Regions from separate parts of the Pseudomonas sp. B22129 genome, predicted to be linked through region 1. Evidence: predicted binding sites of a transcription regulator. Region 1 holds the regulator's gene; the other holds the start of a gene.
What was found. The regulator FliA, encoded in region 1, starts transcription of late flagellar genes. The targets are predictions, from matches to a motif close to CTAAAGTTTNNNNNNNNNNNGCCGNTAA.
Positions count from the first base shown of each region.

Region 1 (5,325 bases):
AGCGATGCCACCACCAATCGCCAATTGTTCGCCGGGCTGCCGCTGACGGCGTCCGAGCCTTTGGTCGAGCCAACGTTCAAAGAACCGCCACGTCCTGCTGCGCCAGCCCCGGCCGCTGCGGTTGACCAGCGCGTGTTCGATTCGATGCGCTTTGAACTCAACGGGTTGCGCGAACTGCTGGAAGTGCAGCTTGGCTCGCTGGCGTGGACCCAGCTGCAAGGCAGCAAGCCTGCACAAGCCAACCTGTGGCGCCGCCTGCAACGGATCGGCCTGTCCGGCCCATTGTCCCGCGACCTGCTGGCGCTCACCGCCGAAGTTGAAGAGCCGCGCCAGGCCTGGCGTATGCTGCTGGCCCACTTGGCGCGCATGATCGTCACCCCGGAAATCGAACCCCTGGAAGAGGGCGGTGTAATCGCCATGGTCGGCCCCGCCGGCATGGGCAAGACCACCACCCTGGCCAAGCTGGCCGCGCGTTACGTGCTTAAATACGGCGCGCAGAATATCGCGCTGGTGAGCATGGACAGCTACCGCATCGGCGCTCAGGAACAGCTCAAGACCCTGGGCCGTATCCTCAACGTGCCGGTGACCCACGTCGACCCGGGCCAGTCCCTGGCCAATGCCCTCGACCCGCTGCTGCGCAAACGCGTGGTGCTGATCGATACCGCCGGCCTGCAAGCCAGCGACCCGGCCTTGCGCATGCAACTGGAAAGCCTGGCCGGGCGTGGCATCAAATCAAAGAATTACCTGGTGCTTGCAACCACTAGCCAGAAACAGGTTCTTACCGCTGCGTACCACAGCTACAAGCGCTGCGGCCTGGCCGGTTGCATCCTGACCAAGCTCGACGAAACCGCGAGCCTGGGTGAAGTGTTGAGCCTGGCGATCAGCCATGAATTACCGGTTGCTTACCTGACTGACGGCCCGCGGATTCCGGATGATCTGCATCTGCCGCGCCGTCATCAGTTGGTCAGCCGTGCCGTCAGTGTGCAAATGCAAGAAGAGCCTAGCGAGGAAGCGATGGCTGACATGTTCGCGGACCTTTACCACAACCCGGCAAAACGGGTCGGTTGAGGGCAGTGAACACCGTGAAAAGTATCTACATCGATGGTCTGCAAGCGATTCACGCGGCCAAGCCATGTAGCCTGCGTCTAAGCAAGACAAGGTAAAGAAATAAAATGGGCAGCATGCATCCCGTACAGGTGATCGCGGTGACCGGCGGCAAAGGTGGCGTCGGGAAAACTAACGTGTCAGTGAATTTGTCCCTGGCCCTGGCAGAGCTTGGCCGTCGCGTCATGCTGCTGGATGCTGACCTGGGGTTGGCGAACGTCGACGTTTTGCTGGGGCTGACACCCAAACACACCCTCGCCGATGTGATCGAAGGCCGCTGTGAGCTGCGCGATGTGCTGCTGCAGGGGCCAGGCGGCATTCGCATCGTGCCGGCGGCGTCGGGCACCCAGAGCATGGTGCACCTGAGCCCGGCGCAGCATGCCGGCCTGATTCAGGCATTCAGCGATATCGGCGACAACCTCGACGTGCTGGTGATCGACACCGCCGCCGGGATCGGCGAGTCCGTGGTCAGCTTCGTGCGCGCGGCGCAGGAAGTGTTGCTGGTGGTGTGCGATGAACCCACCTCGATCACCGACGCTTACGCCCTGATCAAACTGCTTAACCGTGACTACGGCATGAACCGCTTCCGTGTGCTGGCCAACATGGCCCAAAGCCCGCAGGAAGGGCGCAACCTGTTCGCCAAGTTGACCAAGGTCACGGATCGCTTCCTCGATGTCGCCTTACAATACGTCGGCGCAGTTCCGTATGACGAGTGTGTGCGCAAGGCCGTGCAAAAGCAGCGTGCGGTCTATGAAGCGTTCCCTCGTTCGAAGTGCGCACTGGCGTTCAAGGCCATTGCCCAGAAGGTCGATACCTGGCCGTTGCCTGCCAACCCGCGGGGGCATCTGGAGTTTTTCGTCGAGCGTTTGGTGCATCAGACGAGCGCAGGACCGGTGCTATGACATCCAGCGGCTACAACCTTTACAAAAAGTCGGCACGTGACAGCCAGGGCGAACTGATCGAGCGCTATGCGCCCCTGGTCAAGCGCATTGCCTATCACTTGCTGGCACGCCTGCCCGCCAGCGTGCAGGTGGAAGACCTGATCCAGGCCGGCATGATCGGCCTGCTCGAAGTGTCGACCAAATACGACGCGAGCAAGGGTGCGAGTTTCGAGACATATGCGGGTATCCGCATCCGTGGCGCGATGCTCGATGAAGTGCGTAAAGGGGATTGGGCGCCGCGTTCGGTACACCGCAACACGCGAATGGTCAGTGACGCGATTCGCGCAATTGAAGCAAAAACCGGCCGTGACGCTAAAGATCATGAAGTTGCGGCCGAACTCCAATTGAGTCTCGACGATTACTACGGGATTTTGAACGATACCTTGGGCAGCCGCCTGTTCAGTTTCGACGACCTGTTGCAGGACGGCGAACACGAAGGGCTGCACGAGGACGGCGCGAGTGCACATCTCGAACCGTCGCGCGACCTGGAAGATGAACGTTTCCAGGGGGCGTTGGCGGAGGCGATTGCCAATTTGCCGGAGCGTGAGCGACTGGTGCTGGCGCTGTACTACGACGAAGAGCTGAACCTCAAGGAAATCGGTGAGGTCCTGGGGGTCAGCGAATCGCGTGTCAGCCAGCTGCATAGCCAGTGCGCAGCCCGCTTGCGGGGACGATTGGGAGAGTGGCGCGCGCGCTGACAGGCAGTGTGGGGACACTGCAGACGCTACCGCGAAGGCTTCACGTTTTCGCGGATCAGTTCCGTGGTGCCCTGGGCAGTCCTTTTTGTGTAACGCCTGTTGATTGAAATGGCGCGTCCAGGTGCTGGGCGCGTTTAAGACTGCTTGGAGGTCGAATTGGACAAGAACATGAAAATCCTCATCGTTGATGACTTCTCAACGATGCGGCGGATCATAAAAAACCTGTTGCGTGACCTTGGGTTCACCAACACGGTCGAGGCGGATGACGGCATTACGGCGATTCCGATCCTCAACAGCGGGAGCATCGACTTTCTGGTAACCGACTGGAACATGCCGGGCATGACCGGTATCGACCTGCTGCGCCACGTGCGTGCGGATGAAAAGCTGCGCAGCCTGCCTGTGCTGATGGTGACCGCTGAAGCCAAGCGTGAACAGATCATTGAAGCCGCCCAAGCCGGGGTCAACGGTTACGTGGTCAAGCCGTTCACGGCGCTGGCACTGAAAGAGAAGATCGAAAAAATCTTCGAACGCATCGGTCATTGATGCTGCCACGGGGGCGCTATGGAGCATAACGAAACGTCACAGGGAGACTTTGAGTCGACCCTGAAAAAGCATGCTCACCAGTTGGTTGAAAGCCTTGAAAAAGGCCAGTTCGGCGACGCGGTGCAGTTGATCCATGAGCTCAACCAGACCCGTGACCGCGGCCTGTATCAGGAAGTGGGCAAGCTCACACGCGAGCTGCACAGTGCGATCGTCAATTTCCAGATTGACCCGCATATGCCCCAGGCCGAAGAGATTTCGCAAATCACCGACGCGACCGAACGCCTGTCCTATGTGGTCAGGCTGACTGAAGCGGCGGCCAACCGCACCATGGACCTGGTGGAAAACGCCACGCCGCTGGTCAACGGTATGGCCAACGAAGCCCAGGCCCTGAGTGTTGACTGGGGCCGCTTCATGCGTCGGGAAGTGGGCGCTGAAGAGTTTCGTGAGCTGGCGCGTCGGGTCGACAGTTTTCTGTCGCGCAGCGAGCAGGAAAACCGCACGGTTTCCAGCAACCTCAACGACATTCTGCTGGCCCAGGATTACCAGGACCTCACCGGTCAGGTGATCAAACGCGTGACCCAACTGGTCACCGAAGTGGAAAGCAATTTGCTCAAACTGGTGCTCATGGCTGGCCAGGTCGATCGTTTTGCCGGTATTGAACATGACCGCGCGGCGATCCTCTCGGAAAAAGATCCAAAAAAACATCTCGCCAAGGGTGAAGGTCCGCAGATTCATGCCGATAAACGTGAAGACGTTGTATCCGGGCAAGACGACGTAGACGATTTGTTGTCCAGTTTAGGCTTCTAAGGAGCACCCACATGAGCTTCGGCGCCGATGAAGAAATCCTTCAGGATTTCCTTGTAGAGGCCGGCGAAATTTTAGAGCAGTTGTCCGAGCAACTGGTCGAGCTGGAAAGCCGACCGGATGATGCGAACCTGCTCAATGCAATTTTTCGCGGTTTTCACACTGTAAAAGGGGGCGCCGGCTTCCTCCAGCTCCATGAGCTGGTGGAGTGCTGCCACATCGCCGAGAACGTGTTCGACATCCTGCGCAAGGGTGAGCGCCACGTTGATTCGGAATTGATGGACGTGATTCTCGAAGCACTGGATGCAGTCAACGGCATGTTCAGCGAAGTGCGCGAACGTGCCCCGATCACCGCGGCTACCCCGGAACTGCTGGCCGCCCTGGCGCGCCTGGCAGAACCCGCCGACACCTCGACGCCGGTTGCCGTTGCAGCCCCCGCGCCGGTGGTGGAAGCCGAGCCGGATGTGACCGACAGCGAGTTCGAACAGCTGCTCAACTCCCTCAGCGCGGTCAAGGCCGAAGCTGAAGCGCCGCGTGCGCCGGTTGCTGCGCCGACCAGCGAAGACATTACCGACGCAGAATTTGAATCCCTGCTCGACCAGCTGCATGGCAAAGGCCAGTTCGCGGCTGACGCCGTGGCCCCTGCCGCAGCCACCGAAGCGCCTGCCGCTTCGGCCAACACCGACATTACCGACGACGAATTCGAAGCATTGCTCGACCAACTGCACGGCAAAGGCACGTTTGTGGCCGAAGCCTTGCCGGAAGTTGCAGCCACCGCCGCCGCGCCGGCGGCCAGCTCTGCGCCTGCACCTGCCGGCGACGGGTTGATCACCGATCACGAATTCGAAGCCCTGCTCGACGAATTGCACGGCAAAGGCAAGTTCACCGAAGTGGCCCCGGCGGCTGCGGTTGCCACGCCAGCACCGGTCGCCGCCAAAGCCGCCGCGCCAGTGGCCGCCAAGCCAGCCCCGGCACCTGCTGCGGCCCCCGCTGCGGCGCGTGCAGCTGCTGCACCGGTGGCCGAAAAACCGGCCAGTGAAGCCGAAACCACCGTGCGCGTTGATACCGCACGCCTGGACGACATCATGAACATGGTCGGCGAACTGGTGCTGGTGCGTAACCGCCTGGTGCGCCTGGGCCTGAACAGCGGCGACGAAGCCATGCAAAAGGCCGTGTCGAACCTCGATGTGGTCACCGCCGACCTGCAAACCGCGGTGATGAAAACCCGGATGCAG
Region 1 covers NZ_CP162592.1:3,329,835-3,335,159, forward strand. Annotated here, with positions in the region: gene flhF (flagellar biosynthesis protein FlhF) at 1-1,068, shown strand, start outside; gene fleN (flagellar synthesis regulator FleN) at 1,173-2,006, shown strand; gene fliA (RNA polymerase sigma factor FliA) at 2,003-2,743, shown strand; gene AB4P94_RS15345 (chemotaxis response regulator CheY) at 2,912-3,286, shown strand; gene AB4P94_RS15350 (protein phosphatase CheZ) at 3,305-4,093, shown strand; gene AB4P94_RS15355 (chemotaxis protein CheA) at 4,105-5,325, shown strand, end outside.

Region 2 (5,325 bases), 3.4 Mb from region 1:
GGACGCCCCCGCAACGAACGACCAGGCAAAAAACTGATCCGTTGAACCAGAAGGATAAAGCCGCATGACCCAGGCACTGGCCGATATGCGCCGTGACTACACACGGGACGGTTTGAGCGAGGCGCAAGCCCCAGGCGAGCCGTTTGCGTTGTTCCACCAATGGTTTGGCGATGCGGTGAAAACCGAACAGCCACCGGTGGAGGCGAATGCCATGACGCTGGCCACGGTCGACCAGGAAGGTCGCCCGCACTGCCGCATCCTGTTGCTCAAGGGCCTGGATGCACAGGGTTTTACCTTCTTCACCAACTATCAGAGTGCCAAGGGCGAACAGCTTGCGGCGCGGCCGTTTGCGGCCATGACCTTCTTCTGGCCGACCCTTGAGCGCCAGGTGCGCATCGAAGGCCGGGTGGTCAAGGTCACGCCGCAAGAGTCGAATGCTTATTATCAGGTACGCCCGCTGGGCAGTCGTCTGGGCGCTTGGGCGTCGCCGCAGAGCAAGGTCATTCGTGACCGCGAAGAGCTGCACGACCTGCTCAAGGCCACCGAGCAGCGTTTCAGTGATACCCAGCCCGATTGCCCCGAGCATTGGGGTGGTTATCGCTTGCTGCCAGAGCGCATCGAGTTCTGGCAAGGCCGCGCCAGCCGCCTGCATGACCGCCTCAACTATCGCCTTGAAGCGGGCGAGTGGACGCGCGAACGCCTGGCGCCCTGAGCTTCGCCTTTCGTCACCTTCCAGGAATATTGCGTGCCGCTCCGACGTTTTACTCAAGCGTCTCGGGGCGTGCGCGGCTGCGTGACGACTACACTGCCGAGTGGGTCCATGACATTCTTTCGAACACGTCGAGTGCTACCGTTCGTCGAGTTTTCTGGTACTGGCAGTCTGTACTAAGGCTGAATGAAAGCAATTTTCTGCCTGGCTTGCCGTGACAGGCGCCAAGCCGCAGCGTCTAATGAATACCTGTCCTTTGGAGTTGATGCTATGCGTAAGTCCGTTTTACTAGTTGCCTGCTTTACCACCCTGTCGTTGCTGTTGGGTGGCTGCGCCTCGAGTCTGACCGGCGACTCGTACTCCCGTGACGAGGCGCGTCGTGTACAAACCGTTCGCATGGGCACCATCGAGTCCCTGCGCCCCGTGAAGATCGAAGGCACCAAAACCCCAATCGGCGGCGCTGCGGGCGCAGTCATCGGCGGCGTTGGCGGCAGCGCCATCGGCGGCGGCCGTGGCAGCATCGTGACCGCAGTGATCGGCGCGGTAGCCGGTGGCCTGCTGGGTTCGGCCACCGAAGAAGGCCTGACCCGTACCCAAGGCGTGGAAATCACCGTTCGCGAAGACGACGGCAGCATGCGCGCCTACGTCCAGGCGGTTGAAGAGAACGAAATCTTCCGCATTGGCGACCGCGTACGCATCATGACCGTCAACGGTACCAGCCGCGTTACCCGTTAAGCGTCGGTTGTAGCAACACAAAACCCCCAACCGGGTGACTGGTTGGGGGTTTTTGGTTTTAGAGGCGAGCGGGCTTGCCCTAATGCCAGTCAGTTAAGGGCGAACGCTGTACCTGTGGCGAGGGCGCTTGCTCCCGTTGGACTGCGCAGCAGTCCCAGGCTTTGTAAACAAAGAGACGGGACCGCTTCGCGGCCCAGCGGGAGCAAGCTCCCTCGCCACAAGGTTGCGCTAGCCCCTCCAAGCGTCAGTTCAAACCTGAAAGTGTTTCACCATCGTATTCAACTCATGCGCCAGGCTGGCCAGTGATTGCGAAGCAGCCGTCGTTTGCGTTGAACCTTCAGCCGATTGAATCGACAACTGCTGAATATTCAGCAAATTGCGATCCACTGCCCGGGCAACATCAGCCTGCTCAGCCGCTGCGGTGGTGATCACCAGGTTGCGGTCGTTGATCTCGTCGTTGGCCGCCAGGATATCCGCCAGTGCCTGTTGCGCCAGTTCGGCCAGCCCCAGGGTTTGCCGGGTCATGGTGCTGCTGTCGAGCATGGTGTTGACGGTGCTGGCGGTGTTGGTCTGGATGCTGCCGATCATCTGCTCGATTTCCTGGGTCGATTGAGCGGTGCGATGGGCGAGGGCGCGAACCTCGTCGGCGACCACGGCGAAACCGCGCCCGGCTTCACCGGCGCGGGCCGCTTCGATGGCGGCGTTCAACGCCAGCAGGTTGGTTTGCTCGGCAATCGTACGAATCACATCAAGCACCTTGCCGATCCCTTTGGCCTGCTCGGCGAGGCCACCGACTTGCCCGGAGCTGACTTCAACCCCACGGGTCAGCGCCTGGATTGAGTTCAGCGCCTCAACCATGCGTTGCTGACCTTTCAACGCAATACTGCGTGACTCTTGGGACAGGTCGGAAGTCGATGCCGCATTGCGCGCGACGTCTTCAATCGCCGTGGTCATCTCGGTGACGGCGGTGGCGGCCTGCTGGATTTCTCCGTGCTGCTGTTGCAGGTCGCGGCTACCCTCGGCAGTCACGGCATTCAGTTCTTCGGCCGCAGCGGCCAATTGGCTGGATGAACCGGTGATTTGCCGCAGGGTCTGCACCAGGTTGTTACGCATGGTTTCCTGGGCCCGAAGCAAGCGCGTGGCTTCGTCGTTGCCTGTGGGATTGATCGGGTGGGTCAGGTCACCTTTGGCAATGGTTTCGGCCACTTGTACGGCTTCATTGATTGGCCCGGTGATACTGCGGGTCAGCAGCCACGCCACCAACACGGTGCCGGCACTCACCAGCAGGATAACGATCGCAATACCGTTTACCGCATGCCGGTAAGCGTTTTCGGACGTGCGCCCGGCCTGTTCTGCGCCTTTGTTGGCGAGGTCGATCAACTGGTCGAAGTTCTTGGTCATCTGCTCATAGCTTTCCCGGATGCTGTTGAGAAAGTCGCGGGCGCCGGCCTTGTCGCCTGAGCGTGAGCGCTTGAGCATCTCGGTGTGGTTTTTCGCGTACCCATCAAGGCTCTGGTTGAACACTTCAAGCCGGGACTTTTCCTCCGATGTGCGCAGTAGCGCGGCGTATTGGCCCAATTGCTCCTTGACGGCTTTCAAGCGCCCGGCAGATTTATCTTCGTAGGTCTGCATATCCGCATCGCTTGAGGACAGGATGTGCGCCATTTCGCCCAGGCGGAAACGGTCGAGCGAGGCATTCGCCAGGGCCAGCAACCGCACACGCTGCATCCAGTTGTTCTGAATGTCGGTTGCCTGGGACTGGACTTCGCCAATCTGTTTGAGGGCAAACAGGCCGAGAAACACACTCAGCGACGCAATAGCAGCGAAGCCGATGAAGGCTCTGGCCGCGATTCTTATATTTCTCAGGAACATGGGCTTGTCGCTCGGGCTGAAACGCGTTGGGGAGCAAGTGCGGGCAGTGAGATCGCCACAACAGATAGTCGGCGGGAGGGGGCAAGTCTTTAGGTGGCTGATGATGAAACCTGAGCTGCGCAAAAAGAAAAACCCCAACCGGTTACCCGGTTGGGGTTTTCAGAGCGCTTCAGAGGATCAGGCGTGCTTGCGACTCGCCATCGCCGTGACTGCATAACCGATGCACGCCGCCAGGATCGAGCCGGTCAGAATGCCCATCCGGTCTTCGCCGGCAAATTCACTGGCGCCCGGCACAAACGCCAGGGAGCCGACAAACAGGCTCATGGTGAAGCCAATGCCGCACAGGATGGCCACCCCGAATACCTGGCCCCAATTGGCACCGCTCGGCAACGCGGAGAGGCCGGTTTTGACCGCGATCCAGGTCAGGCCGAATACGCCGACGGTCTTGCCGATCAGCAGGCCGGCGGCGATGCCCATGGGTACGTGGTGGGTGAAGCTGTCGAGGCTGACCCCGGCCAGCGAGACGCCGGCGTTGGCAAAGGCGAACAGCGGCAGAATGCCGTAGGCCACCCACGGATGCAGCGCGTGTTCCAGGGTCAGCAGTGGCGATGGCTCGGCATTTTTGGTGCGCAGCGGGATGCAGAACGCCAGGGTCACGCCGGCGAGCGTTGCGTGTACGCCGCTTTTGAGCACACACACCCACAGGATCAGGCCGATGATCAGGTAGGGCCCAAGCTTGATCACACCCAGGCGGTTCATCGCGATCAAGGCAATCAGGCACGCGCCTGCACCTGCCAGGGCGGCGCCCGAGAGGTCGGTAGAGTAGAACACCGCAATTACGATGATTGCGCCGAGGTCGTCAATGATCGCGAGGGTCATCAGGAACAGTTTCAGCGACACCGGCACACGCTTGCCCAGCAAGGCCAATACGCCCAATGCAAAGGCAATGTCGGTGGCCATGGGAATCGCCCAGCCCGAGAGTGCGGCGGGGAAGTCCCTGTTGATTGCCCAGTAGATGAGTGCTGGAACGACCATCCCTCCAATGGCCGCCGCGCCTGGCAAAACCACTTGTGACGGTTTGGACAGGTGGCCATCAAGCAACTCGCGCTTGACCTCAAGGCCGATCAGCAGAAAGAACAGGGCCATCAGGCCGTCGTTGATCCACAGCAGCGCAGGCTTGGCGATTTTTACGGCACCGATCTGTGCGACTACGGGTGTGTCGAGAAAGGCGTTGTACAGGTGCGACAACGGTGAATTATTGATGATCAGCGCCAAGGCGGCAGCGGCGATCAACAACAGACCGCTGGCAGCCTCCAGCTGGAAGAAACGGGTGAAAGTGCTACGCAGAGGCACGAGATGCTCTCCAATCCAGGTTCAATAGGTGGGTACCCTAACCCGTACCGTTAGTTGTTAAAACAAAAGTTATATTCTTATTTGTTATAAGCAGCGACGTGGGTTGGGGTTATGCCAAAGCCTGGCAATTGTGTGTCCAATTGAGTCGTCACTGTATCTGTGTGCAGTGTAGGAAACCCCCTAAAATTGGGGCTGAAATCTTCAGAGATCCACCTTATGAGCGACCACCGTACCTGGGCACGCGAAGCCATTCGTATCATCGAAGCGGATTTTCAGCGCAGCGCCGACACGCACCTGATTCCTTTGCCACTGCCGGGGTTGCCGGGTATCGAGTTGTACTTCAAGGACGAGTCCAGCCATCCGACCGGCAGCCTGAAGCACCGACTGGCCCGTTCGCTGTTCCTCTACGCGCTGTGTAACGGCTGGCTCAAGCCAGGGGCGCCTGTCATCGAGGCGTCCAGCGGTTCTACGGCCGTTTCGGAGGCGTACTTTGCGCGCTTGCTCGGCCTGCCTTTCATTGCAGTGATGCCGGCCACGACCTCTCAAGCAAAGATCGACCAGATTGCCTTTTACGGCGGCAAGAGCCACTTGGTTAAAGACCCGACGCAGATCTATGCCGAGTCCGAGCGCCTGGCGAAGGAAACGGGTGGCCATTT
Region 2 covers NZ_CP162592.1:6,728,501-6,733,825, reverse strand. Annotated here, with positions in the region: gene AB4P94_RS30770 (OmpA family protein) at 1-37, shown strand, start outside; gene pdxH (pyridoxamine 5'-phosphate oxidase) at 65-712, shown strand; gene AB4P94_RS30760 (glycine zipper 2TM domain-containing protein) at 980-1,444, shown strand; gene AB4P94_RS30755 (methyl-accepting chemotaxis protein) at 1,694-3,316, opposite strand; gene nhaA (Na+/H+ antiporter NhaA) at 3,494-4,669, opposite strand; gene AB4P94_RS30745 (PLP-dependent cysteine synthase family protein) at 4,886-5,325, shown strand, end outside.
Region 2: the regulator FliA is predicted to act here: its motif matches at 3,382-3,409, upstream of AB4P94_RS30755 (methyl-accepting chemotaxis protein).